DNA from 3 places in the Actinomadura sp. NTSP31 genome. Region 1 is predicted to be linked to each of the others. Evidence: predicted binding sites of a transcription regulator. Region 1 holds the regulator's gene; each other region holds the start of a gene.
The links. The regulator HrcA, encoded in region 1, represses chaperone genes, less so after heat shock. The targets are predictions, from matches to a motif close to TTGGCACTCTCNNNNNGAGAGTGCCAA.
Positions count from the first base shown of each region.

Region 2: a site for HrcA is predicted at 3,596-3,622, ahead of ACA514_RS06610 (FmdB family zinc ribbon protein). Genes of this name have one in related genera too.
Region 3: a site for HrcA is predicted at 5,662-5,688, ahead of groES (co-chaperone GroES). Genes of this name have one in related genera too.

Region 1 is NZ_JBGNUT010000040.1:60,682-68,020, reverse strand. Features, by position in the region: gene ACA514_RS43005 (SigE family RNA polymerase sigma factor) at 1-374, shown strand, start outside; gene ACA514_RS43000 (hypothetical protein) at 371-1,078, shown strand; gene ACA514_RS42995 (16S rRNA (uracil(1498)-N(3))-methyltransferase) at 1,150-1,881, opposite strand; gene dnaJ (molecular chaperone DnaJ) at 1,971-3,107, opposite strand; gene hrcA (heat-inducible transcriptional repressor HrcA) at 3,108-4,118, opposite strand; gene ACA514_RS42980 (DUF3097 domain-containing protein) at 4,307-5,131, shown strand; gene hemW (radical SAM family heme chaperone HemW) at 5,137-6,345, opposite strand; gene ACA514_RS42970 (hypothetical protein) at 6,386-6,826, opposite strand; gene ACA514_RS42965 (hypothetical protein) at 7,094-7,339, shown strand, end outside.
Region 2 is NZ_JBGNUT010000003.1:296,504-303,842, reverse strand. Features, by position in the region: gene ACA514_RS06620 (S-methyl-5'-thioadenosine phosphorylase) at 1-686, opposite strand, end outside; gene ACA514_RS06615 (MMPL family transporter) at 817-2,946, opposite strand; gene ACA514_RS06610 (FmdB family zinc ribbon protein) at 3,198-3,557, opposite strand; gene ACA514_RS06605 (potassium/proton antiporter) at 3,716-5,203, opposite strand; gene ACA514_RS06600 (2-hydroxyacid dehydrogenase) at 5,307-6,296, opposite strand; gene ACA514_RS06595 (5-formyltetrahydrofolate cyclo-ligase) at 6,518-7,099, opposite strand; gene galU (UTP--glucose-1-phosphate uridylyltransferase GalU) at 7,133-7,339, shown strand, end outside.
Region 3 is NZ_JBGNUT010000024.1:31,627-38,965, reverse strand. Features, by position in the region: gene tsaD (tRNA (adenosine(37)-N6)-threonylcarbamoyltransferase complex transferase subunit TsaD) at 1-847, shown strand, start outside; gene ACA514_RS33145 (phosphotransferase family protein) at 837-1,793, opposite strand; gene ACA514_RS33140 (hypothetical protein) at 2,036-3,685, opposite strand; gene ACA514_RS33135 (SAM-dependent methyltransferase) at 4,297-5,544, opposite strand; gene groES (co-chaperone GroES) at 5,810-6,121, shown strand; gene groL (chaperonin GroEL) at 6,208-7,339, shown strand, end outside.

The DNA.
Region 1 (7,339 bases):
TCGTGGCGATGCACGGCGGCTGGCGCCGCCTGCGCGACCCCGACAAGGCCCTGTCGTACCTGCGCCAGTCCGTGGTCAACCGGTCGCGATCGGTGCTGCGGCACCGCGCCGTCGTCGAGAAGTACGCCCCGAAGGGGCTGCCGGACGCGCCGAGCGCGGAGGCCGGGGCGATCGGCGAGCTGGAGCGCTCGGCGGTGATCGACGCGCTCTCCCGGCTCCCCGCCCGCCAGCGGGAGGCGCTCGTCCTGCGCTACTACGCCGATCTGTCCGAAGCGGAGATCGCCAACGCCATGGGGATCTCCCGAGGCGCCGTGAAGAGTCATACGGCGCGCGGCATGACCGCGCTACGCAACGTCCTGGAGCAGTTCTCATGACCACCGACCCCCACGACGAGCACGGCGAGATCCTCCGCCGCGCCCTGCACGCGGAGGCGGACTCGGTCACCCCCGCCGACGACGGCCTGGAGCGCATCCGGGCCCGCGTCGCCGACCCGCGCCGCCGGCGCTGGTTCGGCATGGAGCGGTTCGGCACGGCCTGGTACGGGCTGGACCGGTTCGCCGTGACCTGGGCGCGGCCCGCGCTCGCCGTGGCCGCCGCCGTGGCGATAGCCGGCCTCGGCGTGACCGCGCCGCACACGATCGACCTGATCCAGCACTCGGTCGGCAGCAACGGGCCGTCGGGCGACGACCGCGACGCCCACGCCGGCGACCGCCTCGACTCCCGGGGCAACCCGATCGTGCCCGGCTCCGCCAAGCCGTCGCAGCCGGACGCGTCCGGGTCGCCGAGCCCGTCGGCGTCGTCGTCCCCGTCGACCTCGTCCGGGCCCACGCCGTGCGGCTCCGGGCCGGCGGTCACCGGCGCGACGGCGTCCCCGTCGTCCGGCTCCTCGAAACAGGGCGCGAAGGCGTCCGCGTCGCCGTGCCCGAGCGGCAGCCCGACCACGAGCCCGACGCCGACGCAGACGCCGACGACGCCTCCGCCGTCCACGCCGGAGCAGCCGACCGAGCAGCCGACGCCGCCCGCCAGCACCGCCCCGGCCACCACCGCCGACGAGGGTTCCGGCGCCTCCGCGCCCTGACCGCCCGACCGTCCGGCCCGGGCGCGCCCGACCGTCCGGCCCGGGCGGTCAGTGGGTAGGCCGGCCGCGGGTCACCAGCGGCCGGCGGCGGCCATCAGCACGGACGCGGCGGCGACCCCGGCGGTCGAGGTGCGCAGGACGGTCGGGCCGAGCCGGACGGGACGTCCGCCCGCGGCGGCGAAACGATCGAGCTCCTCCTCGGCGATCCCGCCCTCCGGGCCGACCACCAGGACGATGTCGCCGTCCGCGGGGGGCCGCACGGCGCTCAGCCGCTCCTCGGCGTCCTCGTGCAGGACGAGCGCGAGCGGCGCGGCGGCGATCAGGTCGGCGACGCCGGCGGTGGACGCGAGGTCCGGCACCTCCGGCAGCCGGCTGCGGCGGGCCTGCTTGGCGGCCTCGCGGGCGGTCACACGCCACCGTCCGAGCGCCTTTTCCCGCCGTTCCGGGCGCCACCGGGTGACGCACCGGGCCGCCGCCCACGGGACGATCTCGTCGACGCCGGCCTCGGTCATGGTCTCCACCGCCAGCTCGCCCCGGTCGCCCTTCGGCAGCGCCTGGACGACCACGAGCCGCGGCGCGGGCGCCGGCTCGACGCGGCGGGCCAGCACGTCCAGGGTGAGGGACGCGCGGTCGGCGGCGGCGACGACGCACTCGGCGAGCAGCCCGGCCCCGTCGGTCAGGTCGACGCGCTCGCCCGGCCGCAGCCGGCGCACGGCGGCGGCGTGCCGGCCCTCGGGGCCGTCCAGCACGACCCGGTCGGCGCGCAGCCGGCCCGGGTCGGCGAGGAACACCGGCGGACTCATCCCACTCCCCCCGGGCCGCCGCCCGCGCGCCCGCCGGGGGCCGGCGGCACGCCGTCGCGGCCCTCGCGGTAGGCCGTCGCGGTGGCTCTTCAGTGCTGGTTGAAAACGTCCCGCAGACGCGAGAACATGCCGCGCTGCCCCGGCGCGAACTTGCCGGGCGGGCGCTCCTCGCCGCGCAGCGCGGCGAGCCGGCGCAGCAGTTCCTCCTGCTCCTCGTCGAGCCGGTGCGGCGTCTCCACGTTCACGTGGATCATCAGGTCGCCGCGGCCGCTCTCGTTGAGGTGCCGCACGCCCCGGTTGTAGAGCGTGATGACCTGGCCGGACTGGGTGCCGGGCTTGATGTCGATCTCCTCGGCGGCGTCCAGGGTCTCGACCGTGACGCTGGTGCCGAGCGCGGCGGCGGTCATCGGGATCTCGACCGTGCAGTGCAGGTCGTCGCCCTCCCGCTCGAAGATCGGGTGCGGCTTCTCGGCGATCTCCAGGAACAGGTCGCCGGGCGGGCCGCCGCCCGGGCCGACCTCGCCCTCGCCGGCCAGCTGGATGTGGATGCCGTTCTCCACGCCCGCCGGGATCTTGACCTTGACGGTGCGCCGGGTGCGGACCCGGCCGTCGCCGGAGCACTCGGTGCACGGGTGCCGGATCACCGAGCCGAACCCGCCGCACGCGGGGCACGGCCGGGCCGTCATGACCTGGCCGAGGAAGGAGCGCTGCACCTGCTGGACCTCGCCGCGGCCGTGGCAGGTGTCGCAGGTCTCCGGGTGCGTGCCGGGAGCGCAGCCCGACCCCTCGCAGGTGGCGCAGGCGACCGCGGTGTCGATGGACAGCTCGCGGGTCGTGCCGAACGCGGTCTCCGCCAGGTCCAGCTCGACGCGCAGCGTCGCGTTGCGGCCGCGGCGCGCCCGGGACCGGGGGCCGCGGGACGCCGAGGTGCCGAAGAAGGCGTCCATGATGTCGCTGAACGGGAACCCGGCGCCGCCGAAGCCGCCGGCCCCCGCGCCCGCGCCGCCCGGCGCGAACGGGTCCGCGCCGAGGTCGTACATCTCGCGCTTCTTGGGGTCGGAGAGCACCTCGTAGGCCTGGGTGATCTCTTTGAACTTCTCCTGCGTCTCCGGGTCGGGGTTGACGTCCGGGTGCAGCTCGCGGGCGAGCCGCCGGTACGCCTTCTTGACCTCGTCGGCGCTGGCGTCCCGGCGGACGCCGAGGGTCGCGTAGTAGTCGTTGGCCACTTACGACCCCGCCAGGATCTGTCCCACGTAGCGTGCCACTGCCCGTACCGCTCCCATCGTGCCGGGGTAATCCATGCGTGTCGGCCCGAGTACGCCGAGCCGGGCCAAGGTGAGGTCGCCGACGCCGTAGTCGGCCGCGACGACCGAGGTCGATCGGAGCCCCTCGTCGGGGTTCTCGGTGCCGATCCGCACCGTAAGAGTAGAGGAGTCGCCGGTCTCGCCGAGCAGCCGCATGAGCACGACCTGTTCCTCCAGCGCCACCAGCACCTCCCGCAGGCTCTGCGAGAAGTCGACCGCGGCCAGGTTCGCCGCCCCGGCGAAGACGATCTTCTCCTCGTGGTTCTCGACGAGCGTCTCCAGCAGGACCGACAGGACCGCGGCGGCGACCGGCCGCTCGTCCGGGCCCACCTTGTCCGGCAGGTCCGCGACGGCCGAGGGCACCTCGCCGAAGCCCAGCCCGTCCAGGCACGTATTGAGCAACGCCCGCAGGTGCCCCACCGATTCCTCGGAGATCGCCCCCGTCTCGATGACGCGCTGCTCCACCCGGCCGGTGTTGGTGATCAGCACGAGCAGCAGCCGGCCCTCGGCGACCGGGACCAGCTCCACGTGCCGCACCGACGAGCGGGTCAGCGACGGGTACTGCACGACCGCGACCTGCCGCGTCAGCTGCGCCAGCAGCCGGACGGTGCGGCCGACGACGTCGTCGAGGTCGTAGGCGCCGGACAGGAACGTCTCGATCGCGCGGCGCTCCGCGATCGACAGCGGCTTGATCGTGGACAGCCGGTCGACGAACAGCCGGTATCCCTTGTCGGTGGGGACGCGTCCCGCGCTGGTGTGCGGCTGGGCGATGTACCCCTGCTCCTCCAGCACGGCCATGTCGTTGCGGATGGTGGCCGAGGACACGCCGAGGTTGTGCCGGTCCACGAGGGCCTTGGAGCCCACCGGTTCGTTCGTCGAAACGTAGTCCTCGACTATGGCGCGCAGCACCGCGAGCTTCCGGTCGTCAAGCACCCGGTCACCTCCTTCTGCACCTTCCACAGGTCCTCACGTCCAGATATACCGCCGACTGGGCGTTGCTGGCACTCCGTACTCCCGAGTGCCAAGTGTACGGCCCGGCGGGGACGTTCCGGGGGTCCGCGGACGCCCTCGCGAGGGCGCGCGGCTGCGTGATCTTATCCTTCCCGTTAGGGTGCGGAGCCGTGCGGAGCGAGAAGTACGGAAACGACGTGCTCGGCGGGGACTGGCGCAGGCCTCGCAAGGGGCGGATTCCCGAGATCCCGGCGGAGCCGGGGCTGGTCGCCGAGGACCCGGACAGCGGCTTCTGCGGCGCCGTGGTCGGCTGCGACAAGTTCGGCGTCACGCTGGAGGACCGGTTCGGCAAGCGCCGGGTGTTCCCGCTGACCAAGGCCGGGTTCCTGATCGACGGCAAGCCGGTCACCCTCGTCCGGCCGGCCGCGGGGCCGGCCGCCCCGGCCCGCTCGGCGTCCGGGTCCATCGCGGTCCAGGGGCTGCGCGCGCAGGTCGCCAAGGAGAGCCGGATCTACGTGGAGGGCGTCCACGACGCCGAGCTGGTCGAGAAGATCTGGGGGCACGACCTGCGCGTCGAGGGCGTCGTGGTCGAGTACCTGGAGGGCGTGGACGACCTGCCCGCCATCGTCGAGGAGTTCGGCCCCGAGGAGGGCCGCCGCCTCGGCGTCCTGGTCGACCATCTCGTGGCGGGGTCCAAGGAGAGCCGGATCGCCGCCCGGGTGTCGTCCCCGCACGTCCTGGTGACCGGCCACCCGTTCATCGACATCTGGGAGGCCGTCAAGCCCGCGGCCGTCGGCATCCCCGCCTGGCCCCGCGTCCCCCGCGGCGTCCCGTGGAAGGAGGGCGTCGTCGAGGCTCTCGGCTGGGACTGCGAGACGGGCGCGGCCTGGAAGCGCATCCTCGGCTCCGTCGGCGCCTACACCGACCTCGAACCCGCCCTCCTCGGCCGCGTGGAGGAGCTCATCGACTTCGTGACGGCGCCGGCGCAGTCCTGATCAGGTCAGGTCAGGTCGCGGGTCACGGCGTCGGCCAGGAGGCGGCCGCGGCGGGTGAGGACGGCGCGGCCCCGCTCGTAGGGCGCCGGGTCGATGAGGCCGTCGGCGATGGCGCGCCGGACGGCGCCGTCGTCCAGCAGGTCGGCGGGGCAGCCGTCGGCGAGGCGGAGTTCGAGCATGATCCGCTCGATGCGGCGGTCGTCGGCGCCGAGGATCTCGCGCGCGTGCGCGGGGGTGGTGCCCTCGGCGAGGCGCGCGGCGTAGGCGGCGGGGTGCTTGACGTTCCACCAGCGGGTGCCGCCGACGTGGCTGTGCGCGCCCGGGCCGACGCCCCACCAGTCCGCGGCCGTCCAGTACAGGACGTTGTGGCGGCAGGCGGCCTCGGGGGACGAGGCCCAGTTCGAGATCTCGTACCAGTGCAGGCCGTGCGCACTCAGGAGCTCGTCGGCGATCAGGTAGCGGTCGGCCATGGCGTCGTCGTCCGGGGCGGCGAGTTCACCGCGCCGGACCTGCGCCGCCAGGCGGGTGCCCTCTTCGACTATGAGCGCGTAGGCGGACACGTGGTCGGGGTCGCATGCGAGGGCGGCCTCCAGGGACGCGCGCCAGTCGTCGTCGGTCTCCCCGGGCGTCCCGTAGATGAGGTCGAGGTTGATGTGCTCGAAGCCCGCCTTGCGCGTCCATTCGACGACCTGCGGGACGCGGCCGGGCGTGTGGGTGCGCTCCAGGACGGCGAGGACGTGCTCGCGCGCGCTCTGCATGCCGTACGAGACGCGGGTGAACCCGACCTCGCGCAACCTCGCCACGTACGCCTCGTCCACCGATTCGGGGTTGGCCTCGGTGGTGACCTCGGCGCCGGGCGCGAGACCGAACTCGGTGTCGATGGCCGCGAGGACGCGCCCCAGGTCGTCCGGCGAGAGCAGGGTGGGCGTACCGCCGCCTACGAAGACCGTCTGGACGGGGAGGTCCGCGTCGCCGAGCACCTTGCGCGCCATGCGGACCTCGGCGATGGCGGTGTCGGCGTAGGAGTCGCGGCTCGCGCCCGGACCGAGTTCGGTGGCCGTGTAGGTGTTGAAGTCGCAGTATCCGCAGCGCGTCACGCAGAACGGCACGTGGACGTAGAACGCGAACGGCCGTGTGCCCAGGCCGTGCAGGGCGCTGCCGGGCAGCGCTCCGTCGGCGGGTACGGGGGCTCCGTCGGGCAGCGTAGAGGGCACCTCTACAGTCTGCCGCCCCCGGCCGGATGGTCCGTCCGGGTCAGGCCTGGTCGAGCTTGCGGCGGAGCCAGCCGGGGATGTGCGCGTCGGTGCGGGGGAAGCGGTCGAGGTCCAGCGCGTAGGCGGACGGGGTGAGCGGCGGGGTGAAGTCGGGTTCGCCGTCGTAGTCGAACTCGGCGCTGAACCGGCCGGAGCGCTCGATCTCCAGCCGGGCGGTGAACCAGGCGCCCTTGCCCCGCCGGTACATGACGCGGCGCAGCTCGTCCATCTTCCCGACGGCCTGGCCCGGCGGCATGGCCTGGCGGCGCTCGCCGTCGGCGTCCTCGACCTCGAAGGACGCGCTGTCGATGCCGACGGTGGCGCGGAACTCGAAGCCGAGCCGCTCCCAGCCCTGGGGCGCGGCCGACCGCAGCGCGCGCACGGCGCCGTTCACGGTCTCGCGCTCCTGCGGGGAGCGCAGGACCTGCTCGGAGTGGGTCACGCTCGAACCTCCGGTACCGTCGTGGCCGCTCGTTCCGACGGCGGCCGGACCGGGGCGCCGGGCCGTCCCGCCGGGACGCACTGCCCCCGACCGTACCGACATCCGCGCGAGGATCGAGCAGCGCCGGCCGTGTCGCGGCGAAACCGCCGGCCGCGTTCCGCGCCCAGCCGGGACGATCTTGGTCGAGCCGGGCGCCGGCGCGGGGACGGCGGCGGCACGGGCCGCGCCGGCGCGTGCCGCCCCTCCTGGCCGGATAGGGTCGTCCGAATGCGGAACGAGGGGCCGGTGGACTGGGGGCGCGTGCCCGCGCGGGTACTGCTGCGCGGCGGCCCCGAGGGATGGCACTACGTCGTCGTGGACGACAAGGGCGCGGAGCGGCGCACCGCGGTCGAGGGCCCCGGCACCCGCTGGCAGACCGGCGGTCGCCGCGACCCCGAGCCGCCGTGGTGGCCGCGCCGGCTCGCCGAGACGGCCGAGGGGCTACGCGCCGCGATCGCCGAGCGGCTGACCGAC
Region 2 (7,339 bases), on a different contig from region 1:
AGCACCTCGTCCATCGTGACGCCCTCGCCCTCCTCGATGCCGGCGTCGAGGTCGGTGACGAGGCAGAGCGGGGTGTAGCAGAGGGCCAGCTCGCGGGCGAGCACGGCCTCGGGGTGGCCGGTCATCCCGACGAGGGTCCAGCCCTGGCCCGCGAACCAGCGGGACTCGGCCCGGGTGGAGAAGCGGGGGCCCTCGATGACGACGAGCGTGCCGCCGTCGACGGGCGGCCATCCGGCGGCGTGCGCGGCGTCGACCGCGGTGCGCCGGCCGACCGGGCAGTACGGGTCGGAGAAGGAGACGTGGATCGCGGCGCCCTCGTCGTAGTAGGTCTGCGCGCGCCCGGACGTCCGGTCGACGAGCTGGTCGGGGACGGCGAGCGTGCCGGGCCCGAGGTCGGGGGTCAGGGAGCCGACCGCGCTGGGCGCGAGGACCTGCCGGACGCCCAGCGACCGCAGCGCCCACAGGTTGGCCCGGTAGGGGATCTTGTGGGGCGGGAAGCGGTGGTCGCGGCCGTGCCGGGGGACGAACGCGACGCGGCGCCCGGCGAGCTCGCCGACGGCGATGGCGTCGCTCGGCGGGCCGTAGGGGGTGTCGACGCGCACCTCCTCGACGTCGTCGAGGAAGGAGTAGAAGCCGGAACCGCCGATGACCGCGATCTCGGCCGTGGGCTGCGAGTTGGTGGACATGCCGCCGACACTAACCAGCGCCGGGCGCCCGCGGCGGATCGGCCGCCGATTGTGGATAACTTCATGATCGGCGGACGCGGCGGAGGGGCCCGGCGCTCGCCGGACCCCTCCCGGTCCCGTCCGCCCGGCGTCAGCCGACCCGGTCGAGGACCCTGGACCGGCCCGAGGACGTCTCGCTCCCGGCGAGCCGGCCCGGCGCCCAGATCCGCCGTCCGAGGTCGTGCGACAGGGCGGGAAGCAGCAGCGACCGGACGATCAGCGTGTCGAACAGGACGCCGAACGCGACCACGAAGCCCATCTCCACCATGGACACCAGCGGCAGCGTCGCCATCGCGCCGAACGTGGCCGCCAGCACCACGCCCGCCGACGTGATGACCCCGCCGGTGACGGTGAGGCCGCGCTGGATGCCGCGCCGCGTGCCGAGGACCTGCGACTCCTCCCGCACCCGGTGCATGAGGAAGATGTTGTAGTCGACCCCGAGCGCCACCAGGAACGTGAACGCCTGCAGGGGGAACCCGGTGTCGGTGCCCTCGAAGCCGAAGCCGTGCCGGAAGATGAGGGCGCACGCGCCGAGCGAGGCCAGGAACGACAGGACGACGGTGCCCATCATCAGCAGCGGCGCCACCAGCGCGCGCAGCAGCAGGACAAGGATGACGAAGATGACGCCCAGCACGATCGGGAAGATGACCTTGTTGTCGCGTGCGGAGGCCCGCTTGGTGTCCAGGGACGTGGCGGTGGTGCCGCCCACCTTCGCGTCCGCGGACGGGACGGCGTGCACCGCGTCCCGGAGCCGGTCGATGGTCTGCTCGGCCGCCTTGCTGTCCGCAGGGGCCCGCAGGGTCGCCTCGTACATGACGCGCCCGTTGGCGTGGGCGGGCGGGCCGACCTGGGCGACACCCGCGGTGTGCTCCGCCGCTGCGGCGACTTGGGGCGCTGCGGACGCCTTCGCTATGACGACGGCCGGGGACCCGGAACCGGCGGGGTAGTGCCGGGCGACGGCCTCCTGCCCGGCGATCGAGTCGGGGCGTCCGGTGAACTGCCCGGCGTTGGAGAGACCGTCGGCCTTGAGCGAACCTAGGCCGAAGGTAAGGCCGACGAGGAGGACCCCGGTGGTCAGCCAGAGCACGCGTGAGCGCCGGGCCACGAGTGCCGCCACGCGCGACCAGATACCGTGCTCGGCCTCGTACGCCTCCGGCTCCAGGTACTTGGCGTCGTAGCGCGGGACGAGCGGCCAGAACACCCAGCGGCCGAAGATGACGAGGAGGGCCGGCAGGAGGGTGACCATCGCGCCGAGCGCGGTGAGGACACCGGCAGCGGCGACCGGGCCCAGCCCGGCGGTGGAGTTCAGGTCGGCGAGCAGCAGGCACAGCAGGCCGACGGCGACGGTGGCGGCGGACGCGATGACGGCGGGCGCGGCGCGGCGCAGCGCGAACGCCATGGCCTCGTGCCGGTCCTCGTGCCGGTGCAGTTCCTCGCGGTAGCGGGCGACGAGCAGGAGGGCGTAGTCGGTGGCGACGCCGAACACCAGCACGGTCATGATGCCGGAGCTCATCCCGTTGACGGTCAGGTCGGCGTACCTGGCCAGCAGGTACACCACCGACTGGGCGAGCCCCAGGGCGAAGACGGCGCTGAGCACCGGGATGAACCACAGCATCGGGCTGCGGTAGATGATCAGCAGCAGGACGATCACGACGATGCCGGCGGCCATCAGCAGGAACCCGTCGAGGCTCTGGAACACGCCGAACTGGTCGGAGCCGGCGCCCGCGGGCCCGGTGACGTGCGCGGACAGCCCCGGCGGGGCCCGCTTGACGATGTCGCGGGCCTGGTCGACGGCGTCGGTCACGTCGTCGCTGTTGATCGGGACGAGGGTCTCCAGAGCCCGGCCGTCCTCGGCCGGGATCGGGCCCCGCGCCTTCTCGGCACCGGGGAGGCGCTCGAAGGCGGCCACGTTTGCGGCGGCCTTCGCGCGGTCGGCGGCGGTGATCCCGCCGGGACGCTCGTAGACGATGACGGCGAGCATCGTCTCGTCCTTCTGGAAGGCGTCCTGCAGCTTGACGACCTGGGTGGACTCCGCGCTGGCGGGCAGCCAGGACGCCGCGTCGTTCTTCTCCACGTCGGCGAGCCGTCCGGCGAGCGGGCCGAGGGCGACCAGCAGCACGACCCAGATGGCCAGGACGGCCCATTTGCCGCGGCGGCCGGCGATCAGCCCGGCGAGCCGGCGGGCCGGTGTGCTGGGGGGAGCCTGGCTCTGTGCGCGCATGGTCGATCTCCTGAGAGTGTCCGGCGAAGTCGCGATATGACGCGACTACTTGCTCTCAACTAGAGTCTCTCGGTACAAGAGAGAAAGCAAGTTATATCGCGAAATCTCGGGGACGCCTCAGGGTCCGGCTCGGGGTAGCCCCAGGGATCGGCTCAGGGGGCGAGCCCAGAAAATGACGAAGGCCGGAGGAGACCCTGCGCGGGTTCCTCCGGCCTCGGTGAAGCGCGGTGGTGCCGGGACGTGCCCGGAGGTCAGGCCACCTTCTCGGACGAAGACGACTTCGACGAGGAGCTGGAAGACGACGACGAGGAGTCGCTCGACGACGAGGACGACGACGAGTCGGACTTGCCGGAGTCACTGCCCGACGAGCCGTTCGACCCGTTGCCGTTGGACCCGTTGGACGAGCTCCCCACGGTCGAGGACGACTTGCTGGAGCCGCGGCTGTCGGTGCGGTAGAAGCCCGACCCCTTGAAGATGATCCCCGCGGCGGAGAAGACCTTGCGGAGTTTGCCGCTGCACGCCGGGCATTCGGTCAGCGCGTCGTCGCTGAACTTCTGCACGATCTCCAGAGGCTCGCCGCACTCGGTGCAAACGTACTGATACGTCGGCACGGTTCCTCCTCGCTGACTCAGCCCGGAGCCGTCCCGGACTGGCACTCACTCTAGATGACTGCTAATGGTACCCATGGCTGCAACAGGATTCACCGCGGGTCTGTTCCCGAGCGCCGTGAGCCTTCTGTGGCAGGGCCGTACGGAACCCCGGCCACGGCCTACACGCCCGTCTCGCCGAACCAGCCTGCCAGCTTCCCGCGGCGGCTGATGGCGCGCAGCCGGCGCTCCGTGGTCTCGCGCACGGTGTCGGTGGTCACGACCAGCAGGGTGTCGCCGTGCTGCAGGGGCGTGGTGGGTTCGGGTACGAAGCTCGATCCGTCTCTTACGACGAGGGTGATGGACGCCCCGGCGGGCAATCGGAGCTCGAAGATCTCCACCCCGCTCAACATGGAGTCGGGCGGGATGCGGACTTCGAGGAGGTCCGCATGGAGCTCCTCCAGTGGCGCGGCCTCGACGTCCAGTTCGCGGGTCTCCTCATCGCTCTTCAGCCGGCACCAGCGGGCGACCAGCGGCAGCGTGGGGCCCTGCAAGAGGGTGAACACCACGACGATGTTGAAGACGATGGAGAAGAGGCGATCGGCGCTCGGGACGTCCTTCACCATCGGGATGGTGGCCAGGACGATGGGGACGGCTCCGCGTAGCCCCGCCCATGAGGCGAACACCTTCTCGCCCCACGACAGCTTGAATCCGATAGAGGACAGCACGACCGAGATGGGGCGCGCTACGAGCAGCAGGACGAACCCGATGACGAGTGCCGGGACGATCTGGCCGGGCAATGCGCTGGGGGAGGCCAGCAAGCCCAGCATCACGAAGAGCCCGATCTGGGCCAGCCATCCGATGCCTTCGGCGAAGCCCCTCGTGGCCGGACGATGCGGCAGGCGGGCATTGCCGAGCACTAGCGCGCTCACATAGACCGCCAGGAAGCCGCTCGCATGCAGCAGCGTGGCGGCGCCGTAGGAGCCGACGGACAGCGACAACACGGCGATCGGGTAGAGGCCGGAGGCCGGGAGGGCGACGCGGCGCAGCGCCTGCGCCCCGAGCCAGCCGATCGCGAAGCCGAGCAGGCCGCCCGCGATCAGCTCGTACACCATCACGCCGAAGAGCTCGGCCAGGTTGGGGGCACCGCCGTGCTTGGCGCTGAGCGTCACCACGATGATGACGACGGGCGCGTCGTTGAAGCCGGACTCGGCCTCCAGCAGCCCGGTCAGCCGGGACGGCAGCGGCAGCCGGCGCAGCACCGAGAACACGGCGGCGGCGTCGGTGGGCGCGAGCACGGCGGCCAGCAGGAACGCCGGGCGCCAGTCCATGCCGATCAGCCACATGGCGGCGAGCGCCACCACCACGATGCTGATCAGTGTGCCGATGGTGGACACGCTGAGCGCTGCGGGCACGGACGGCCGCACATGGCGCCAGTTGGTGGTGAGACCGCCCTCGGCGAGGATCAGGACGAGGGCGGCGAGGCCGAGCGTCTCGGCCAGTTCGGCATTGTCGAAGTCGATGTGGAGGGGACCGGACTCGCCGATGAGAAGGCCGAGGCCCATGTACGCCAGGAGGGTCGGCAGGCCGGCCTTGTGCGACAGCCGGACCGCGACGATGGCGCTGAGTACGAGCACGGCCCCGAGGAGTAGCCAGATGTCGAGATGCACATCCCACCCTTCGGGGTCGTCAAAGTTGAACTTTTAGCAATACTACAGAATCATGCGTCAAATGCACATTTGCGGTTGATGAACTGGACGTCTGGAACGTCCGTTATCTCCGTCTGACCTGCGGATCCACTCCGTTGACGACGTTCTGCACCGCGTGTCCCTGGACGGCCCGCGTGACGTTGTCCAGCAGCATCGTCACGATGTTCCGCTGCGACTGCGTCGTCCCGCCCGCGGCGTGCGGGGACAGCAGGACGTTCTCGTGCGCGCGCAGGGGGTGGTCGGCCCGTGGCGGCTCTTCGTCGAAGACGTCCAGGGCCGCGCCGGCGAGACGTCCCGACTCCAGCGCGGCGAGCACGGCGTCGTCGGGCGCGATGCCGCCGCGCGCCACGTTCACCAGCAGCGCCTTGTCGGGGAGTAGGGCGAGACGTTCCGGGCCTATGAGGCCGCGTGTCTCGTCGGTGAGCGGTAGCGCGAGGACCAGGATGTCCGAAGTGGCGAGCAGATCGTCCAGTTCCCTGTACGTCACCGAAGCCGATGCACGCGGGTGCCGCGTCCAGTAGGAGACCTCACAGCCGAGCACCTGGAACAGGCGCGCCGCCTCTGCGCCTATGGCCCCGAAGCCAACGACCCCCACGCGCTGTGTGTGGATCTCCCTCGTCCCGCGCGCCAGCACTTCCGTCTGCGGCCATTCGCCCGCGCGCACATGCCGGTCACCCCAGACGAGATGGCGGCATAGCGCGAACGCGGCGCCGACAGCCCATTCGGCCACTCCGCGCGCGTTGGCACCGGCGGTGTTGGCCAGCGGTACACCGGCCTCCGCGAGAGAGGCACCGTCGATGCTGTCGGTCCCCACGGCGGGCATCTGGACGAACGCCAGATGCGGCGCGGCGGCGACGGCCTCGGCGTCCAGTCTCAGCTGCGCGCTGAAGTCGCCGATGACCAGTTCCGCCTCCGGGAGCGCCGCGAGGAGCCCGTCGCGGTCCCTGGTCTGCGGGAACGTCACCTCCACGGCGTCGCCGAACGAGCCGAACAGGCCGCGCACGAGATCCTCGCCGAGCGGGGGTAGGGAAAGGATTCGCCAGGGCGCCGTCATCTCGAACCTCCCGGTGAGCCTTGCGTCCGACCGCGGTTCCCCCCGAATCCGCGATCTTGCCGATACTCACCCTATGCGGCCGTCCGATACTGGCCATCACGCCAGGTCCTGCTAACCGCCGGGCCAGATCTGCGGGCCGGCCGGATACGCCATCCGCGCCTCGGCCGACCCCGCCAGGCCGGTCGGCCGCCCGCCCCGGCGCGCGAGGGCCGCCCGGACCCTCAGGCGAAGCGCACCAGCCCCTCGGCCGGCGTCGCCGCCGCGCGCACCCGCCGGTCATGCGGCTCCGACGGCACCTCGTCCACGAGCTCGGCGTCGTACACCAGCCCGACCGTCAGGATCGCGGGCCCCACGCGGGCGAGCGCCCGGTCGTACGAGCCGCCCCCGCGGCCCAGCCGCATCCCCGACCGGTCGACCGCGACCGCGGGCACCAGGACGACGTCCGCGCTGGCCACGGCCCCGGTTCCGCGCGGCGGCTCGGTCGGCTCCAGGCATCCGCGCGGGCCCGGCGCCAGCGAGTCGGGGCCCTCGTAGGAGGCCCAGTCGAGGTCGCCGTCCGGCAGCAGGCGGGGCAGCAGCACGTACGTGCCGCGCTTCCACAGCGCGAACAGCAGGCTGCGGGTGTCCGGTTCGGTGTCGATGGAGGCGTAGGCGGCGATCGTCCCCGCCATCTCGATCTCGGGCACGGACAGCAGCGCGTCGCGCAGCGACCGGCCCGCCGCGGTGCGCGCCTCTGGAGTCATGATCGCACGCCTTTCCAGGATCCCGGTGCGGAGGTCGGTCTTCGAAACGATGTCGTGCACGCTGTTGTCCTCGCGGATGACTAGGGTCTTTCCATGGTCGACATTGCACCCGTACTCAAGGCCGTGGTTCCGGCGGCGGGCCTCGGTACCCGATTCTTGCCCGCCACGAAGGCGACGCCAAAGGAAATGCTGCCCGTCGTCGACAAACCGGCGATCCAGTACGTCGTCGAGGAGGCGGTCGACGCCGGCCTCAGCGACGTGCTCATGATCACCGGGCGCAGCAAGCGGTCCATCGAGGAC
Region 3 (7,339 bases), on a different contig from region 1:
GGAGCGCGCGCTGAACGAGGCGGGCGTGGCGTTCACCGACGTCGACGCGTTCGCCGTCACCGCCGGTCCCGGCCTGCCCGGCGCCCTGATGGTCGGCGTCGCCGCCGCGAAGGCGTACGCGCTGTCGCTCGGCAAGCCGCTGTACGGCGTCAACCACCTCGCCGCGCACGTCTGCGTCGACCAGCTGGAGCACGGGCCGCTGCCGAAGCCGTGCGTGGCGATGCTGGTGTCCGGCGGGCACTCCTCGCTGCTGCTGGTGCCGGACGTGGCGGGCGACGTCCGCTCGCTCGGCAGCACCGTCGACGACGCGGCGGGCGAGGCGTTCGACAAGGTCGCGCGGGTCCTCGGCCTCGGCTTCCCCGGCGGCCCGGTGATCGACCGGATGGCCCGCGAGGGCGACCCCGCCGCGATCGCGTTCCCGCGCGGCAAGTACAACGACGGCACCTACGACTTCTCGTTCTCCGGCCTGAAGACGGCCGTGGCCCGCTGGGTGGAGGCGAAGGAGCGCGCGGGCGAGGCCGTCCCCGTCCCGGACGTCGCCGCGTCCTTCCAGGAGGCCGTCGTGGACGTCCTCACCCAGAAGGCGCTCAAGGTCTGCAAGGACAACGGCGTCCACGACCTGCTGATCGGCGGCGGCGTCGCGGCGAACTCGCGGCTGCGGGCCCTGGCCGCCGAGCGCTGCGAGGCCGCCGGCGTCCGGCTGCGCGTGCCGCGCCCGAAGCTGTGCACCGACAACGGCGCGATGGTCGCCGCCCTCGGCTCCGAGCTCGTCGCCTCCGGCCTCGACCCGTCCGACCTGGACCTGCCCGCCGACTCCAGCCTGCCGGTCGAATCGGTCAGGCTGTAGCGGCGACGAGGGACCCCAGGTAGTCCTCGAAGAGGGGGACCTCGGCCTCGTCGACGAGGCGGCCGTCGTCCTCGGGCAGCAGGTCGAGCAGGCAGCGGACGTCCCAGTACGGGTCGTGCTCGTGGCCGCCGGAGACCTGGTCGAACGCGGCCAGGAAGCGGTCGGCGACGGGCACGCCGTAGCGGAGCGCGAGACCGCGGCGCATGCGGGCGACGTCGACCGCGACGGGGCCGCACGACGCGTCGGACCAGTCGACGACGCCGGTCAGCTTGCCGTAGGACCACAGCGTGTTGTCGGGGTGGTAGTCGCGGTGCAGGAAGCGGGCGGGCGCGTCCGGCGCGGGGCCGGCGGCGATCTCGAACGCGCGCTCCCACAGCTGCGGCCGCAGCGCGTGCTTGGGCGGGTTGCGCTGGTCGAGCCGGTTGTAGGGGACGTACGGCGGCATCGTGGACGCGCCGTGCAGCGCGTGCACCGGCAGCAGCGCGGCGGCGAGCTGGATGAGGTACTCGGGCAGGTCGTCGGGGGACGGCCGGGGCGGATGGCCGACCAGCCGGCTGATCAGCAGCGCGGGGACGTCGCAGTGCGCGCCGGACGGGTCGGCGGCGACGAGCTCGGGGGTCGGGATCTCGCAGCCCGCCAGCAGCGCCAGCGCGGCGATCTCGCGTTCGGGGGAGAACTCGGTGTCGCCGTAGGAGCGCCGGCCGGGGCCCGCGTCGAGGCCGGTGTCCCGGCCGGTCCAGCGGCGCAGCACCAGCCGGTGCGCGCTGCCGGACGGCGTCTCCACCACGAGCGCGTGGTTGGCGTGCGCGCTGCCGCCCGGGAGCGGCCGCACCATCCGCACCTCGGCGCCCTTGCCGAGACAGCCCTCGACCCAGCGCAGGGTGGCGTGGCCGGGTGGGGCGCCGGTCGGCAGGCAAGGAGCCGGTGTGGGAGTCACGAGATCCATGAAAACGGATTCCGATGGGTATTGGGAGTGATTTTGCGAAGACGGAACGTAACAAAATGCACGTCATCGCGGGGGCTTGGCGGAGGGTCTCCGGTCGTCTCGCCGGATTGCCGGACAAACCTCGCAGATTCCGTGCGGGATCCGGACACCCCGACGGGGACGTCCGGCAACCCGGAGGAGGGGCCGGGCGGGGCCGGGCGGGGCCGGACCCCGCGACGCGGGAGCGGCCCCACCCGGACCGGCTAGTCCTTGCCGTCGCGGCGCGGGCGCAGCAGCGCCTCGGCCAGCGCGAGCATCGTCTCCTCCAGCGTGGACAGCCGCTTCAGCACGTCCTCGTGCACCGCGTTGACCTGCTTGGACACATCGTCGTGGACGCCGTCGACCTTGCGGCCGACCTCGTCCTGCACGTGCGAGAAGCGCTTGGCGAACTCCGCCTGCACCGACTCGGCCCGCCGCGTCACCTCGTCCTGCACGCCGTCCACCCGCCGGCCGAACTCCTCCTGCGCCCCGCCGACCTGCCGGGCCACGTCCTCCTGCATGCCGGCGACCTGCTTGGCGACGGAGTCGTGGATGCTGCCGACCTGCCGGGTGACGTCCTCGTGGATGTCGCCGATCCGCTTGCCGAAGTCGTCGTGCACCCCGCTGACCTGCCTCGCCACCTCGTGATGCACGGACTCGACCTGCTTGGTGACGTCGATGTGCACCGACTCCACCCGGCGGGACACGATGTCGACCTGCGTGGTGAACTCCTCCAGGGCCACGTCGACCCGCTTGGCGACCTCCTCGTGAATGCCCTCGATCCGCTTGCGCACGTCGTCGTGCACGTCCTCGAACCGGCGGGAGAACTCGTCCATGCGCTTGGCGACGTCGCTGTAGGCCGTCTCGGCGATCTGCGACATCGTGGCCTTGACCTCGTCGCGGTCGGGCCGGGCGCGCAGCTCCTCGATCAGCGGGTCGACCGCGTCGGCCAGGTGCTTCTCCAGCGCGTCGAACCGGTCGCTGTGGTCCATCATCGGACGGCGGGCCAGCTCGCCCACCACGCGGTGCAGCTCCGCGATCTCCAGCGTGGCCGGCAGCCGGCCGATCCGCTCGCCCACGCCGTCGATCCGGCCCTCGATGCTCTCGAACCGGCCGTCCACGCCCTCCAGCTTGCCCGACAGGCCCTCGAGGCGCCCGTCGACCCCGTCCAGCCGCCCGTCCAGCCCGTCCAGCCGGCCGCCGACGCCCTCGACCCGGCCGTTGACCGCCTCCAGCCCCTGCTCCATCCGCTCGGCCATCTCGCCGAGGGCCTGGTCGACCCGCGCCGTGACGCCGTTGATCGAGTGCTCCAGCCGCTCGGACCGGTGCCCGAGCTCGGCCAGCGACTTGTCCAGCCGGTTGAAGCGGACGGACGCGGCCTCCATGCTGCCCTGGAGCTTGTCCAGCCGCTTGGTCATCTCCTCCATGCGCTGCGACGCCTGCTGGGTGGCGTCGGTGATGTGCTGCGCGGAGTCCAGGACGGCCTGGATGCGGGTCAGGCCCTCGTCGACGTTCTCGGCGACGACGCCGACGTCGGCCCACAGCGCGGGCAGCTCGGCGACCGGCTTGACCCGCTCGCCGAGGCCGTCGATGTGCTCGGCCAGCCCCTCGGCCCACTCCGGGGGCTTGCCGACCAGCTCGTCGACCTGCCCGCGCACGGTGTCGAGCTGCCCGGTCAGCCCGCTGATCTCGCGCTCGCGGACCTCGCGGAGCAGCCACTCCATACCCTCCAGCCGCTGGCGGATCTCGTCCAGGACCTGACCCTGTGAGCGCTGTTCATAGACGTGGTCCTGCGCCGCACGGGCGAGCAACTCCCGCATCCGATCCGAGACCGGTTGACCCCCCGTCTGCAGGAAGTTGTGATTCGTTTCCACCCGATGCTCCTTCGTGTGCCGGACGCGTCGAAATGGCGCACGGCAATGAATCGTGAAGTCGCCACTGTAGTGCGTGTGAAGCGCCGCTATAACGGGTAGCAGGGAACGTCGCGGGTTCTGCGGAATGCGCCTGTTATCCCACTGGCGGGGATTGACGGTGATCACCGGCCATACGGTGATATCCGTGATTCGAGGGCTTCTGGGCAATTGTGGGGATCGGTTCCGCTGCCCGGCCGTTGCGCCGCCCGCCGCCGGACGGCTCGCGGCGGGCAGTCTGTCCGTACATCTCGTCCAACATCGGCAGTTCCCGCGCCGCCTTCCCGGTGCCGCCCGCCGGCGCGCACCGGCCGGACGCGGCGCCGCCCGCCGGGCCGGGCGCCATTCCGGCCCGGCATTCGTGGGAGCCCGGAACCCGATCGCTGAACCTGCCTTGGTGTTTCCCCGCCCGTTGATCTCGGAACGCCGTTTGGTCGCCCGCCGCAACCGCCTTGCCGGGCACCCGTAATCCCTGGTGAACGCAATGCCGGAAAGGGCTAATGATTTGCGCGGGCATGGTGCGTCGCGCGGGCGCCCTTGGCGTTGCGGTGCCGCGCGGAAGATCTTTGGACCGTTTAGCGGGCGCGGCCCTCCCTGGGCGGGTCGGCCGCGCGGACGGGACGGGCGAGCAGCGCGACCGGGTCGCGGCCGACCCGCGTCACCACCACCGTCGCCTCGGCGGCGCCGTACCCGCCCCGCCGCCCGCCGAAGCCGAGGTCGCGGCGGAGCCGGTCGACGTCGACCGCCGACCCGCGCTTCTTGACCGTCAGCACGCCGGCCTCCCGGCGCCGCAGCTCGGCCTTGATGCGCTTCACCGAGAACGGCAGCACGTCCTCGACCTCGTACGCGGACGCGAACGGCGTCGGGCGCAGCTCGTCGGAGGTGACGTAGGCGATGCGCGGGTCGGCGAGCCCGCCGCCGACCAGGTCCGCGACCTCCGCCACGAGATGGGCCCGGATGACGGCCCCGTCCGGTTCGTAGAGGTAGCGGCCCCACGGGCGGACGTCCGGATCGCCCAGCCCGGCCGCCGGGACCAGCGTGCACGCGTCCCCATCGGGCGGCAGGAGCGTGGCGCGGCGTCCGACCTCTCCGGCGAGGCCGCCCAGCCACAGGGCGGCCTCCTTGACGTCGCCGCCGACCGACACCCACTCCGCCTCCGCGCCCTCGGGCACCGCCTCGTGCGGGATGCCGGGCGCGACCTTGACGCAGGCGGCGGGCGCCCGCCCCGCGAGATCCAGGACGGTGTCCAGCGGCGGTTCGTAGGAGCGGGGGTCGAAGACGCGGCCCCGGGCCGTCCGGCGTCCGGGGTCGGCGAACACGGCGGCGTACCCGTCCGGGTCCTCTTCCACGGCATCGCTTACGCGCACGCGCGCGAGGCCGTCCAACTCGAGAGCCGTCACGTTGGCCTTCGCCACTTCGGCCGTCAGCGGATCGCGCTCGACGCCGTCTCCGGTAAGACCCACCCTGGAACGCGCCGTAAGGTCGGCACCGATGCCGCACCCCAGTTCCAGGACGCGCGCGCCGGAGGGCAGCACGGTGGCGAACCGCCGCGCGCGATGCGCCGCGACGTTCGCGCGCGTCGACTGCTCCAGCCCCGCCTGCGTGAAGTACATGCGGCCCGCGTCGGGGCCGAACTTGGCCTCCGCGCGCCGCCGGAGCCGCACCTGGGTCAGCGCCGCCGCCACGAGGTCCGCCCCGTACCGCTCGCGCAGCCGGGACGCGGTGCCCAGCAGCCCCGCCTCCGAGACGTCCGCTTCGCCCGCCTCCGCGAGAAGTGCCTGGCCGGCGGGGCCGAGCAGCTCCCGGAACGACGCGATGTCCATGCCTGGACGGTATCGGCCGCGGCGCGCGGATGATCGGCGGGTGAACGGCCCGGAACGCCGGGGGGCGTGCGTCCGTGTCCGTGTTGACGGGCAAACGGGCACGGCATAGTCTCACGACTGGCACTCTCAGCTCGAGAGTGCCAACACAGCGACAAAGGTTCGGTCTGGCACCCGCGACGACAGGCCGGTCCAGGGTCGCCTCTTCTGTCACATGTGCCGGTCGGCCAGCCATGGCCGGCCGAGGACCAATCGAAGGGGAGGTCAGATCGTGACGACCGCCACCAAGGTTGCTCTCAAGCCGCTCGAGGACCGCATCGTCGTCCAGCCGCTTGAGGCCGAGACCACCACCGCCTCCGGCCTGGTGATCCCGGACACCGCCAAGGAGAAGCCCCAGGAGGGCACCGTCCTCGCCGTCGGCCCGGGCCGCGTCGACGACAAGGGCGAGCGCGTCCCCGTCGACGTCAAGGTCGGCGAGATCGTGCTGTACAGCAAGTACGGCGGCACCGAGGTCAAGTACAACAACGAGGAGTACCTCGTCCTCTCGGCCCGCGACGTGCTCGCGGTCATCGAGAAGTAATCACCGAGACGTGATGCGCCCGCCCCGGCCCGCGCCGCCCACCGGCGGGGCGGCCGGGGCGGATCGCGTGACATAGGAGTATCCCCATGGCGAAGATCCTGGAGTTCGAGGAGGACGCTCGCCGGGCTCTTGAGCGCGGCGTCAACGCTCTCGCGGACGCCGTCAAGGTGACGATCGGCCCGCGCGGCCGCAACGTCGTCATCGACAAGAAGTTCGGCGCGCCGACCATCACCAACGACGGCGTCACCATCGCCCGCGAGGTGGAGCTGGAGGACCCCTACGAGAACCTCGGGGCCCAGCTCGCCAAGGAAGTGGCGACCAAGACCAACGACATCGCGGGCGACGGCACCACCACGGCGACCGTCCTCGCGCAGGCCCTGGTCCGCGAGGGCGTCCGCAACGTGGCCGCCGGCGCCTCGCCGCTCAGCCTCAAGCGCGGCATCGACGCGGCCGCCCAGTACGTGTCCGACCAGCTCCTGAAGTCGGCCCGCGAGGTCGACGAGAAGGGCGAGATCGCGCACGTCGCCACCATCTCCGCGCAGGACGCGCAGATCGGCGAGCTGATCGCCGAGGCGTTCGACAAGGTCGGCAAGGACGGCGTCATCACCGTCGAGGAGGCCCACACCATGGGCCTCGAGCTGGAGTTCACCGAAGGCCTCCAGTTCGACAAGGGCTACCTGTCCCCGCACATGGTCACCGACCCCGAGCGCATGGAGGCCGTCCTGGAGGACGCCTACGTGCTCATCGTGGACGGCAAGATCTCCAACGTGCAGGAGTTCCTGCCGCTGGCGGAGAAGGTCGCCCAGACCAAGAAGCCGCTGCTGGTCGTGGCCGAGGACGTCGAGGGCGAGGCCCTGGCGCTGCTCGTCGCCAACAAGATCCGCGGCACCTTCACCTCCGTCGCCGTCAAGGCGCCGGGCTTCGGCGACCGCCGCAAGGCGATGCTGGGCGACATGGCCACCCTCACCGGCGGCCAGGTCGTCAGCGAGGCCATCGGCCTCAAGCTCGACTCGATCGGCCTGGAGGACCTCGGCCGCGCCCGCCGCATCACCGTCACCAAGGACGCCACCACCATCGTCGACGGTGAGGGCTCCGCGGACGAGATCAACGCGCGCGTCAACCAGATCAAGGTCGAGATCGAGAACTCCGACTCCGACTGGGACCGCGAGAAGCTGCAGGAGCGGCTGGCCAAGCTGGCCGGCGGGGTCTGCGTGCTGC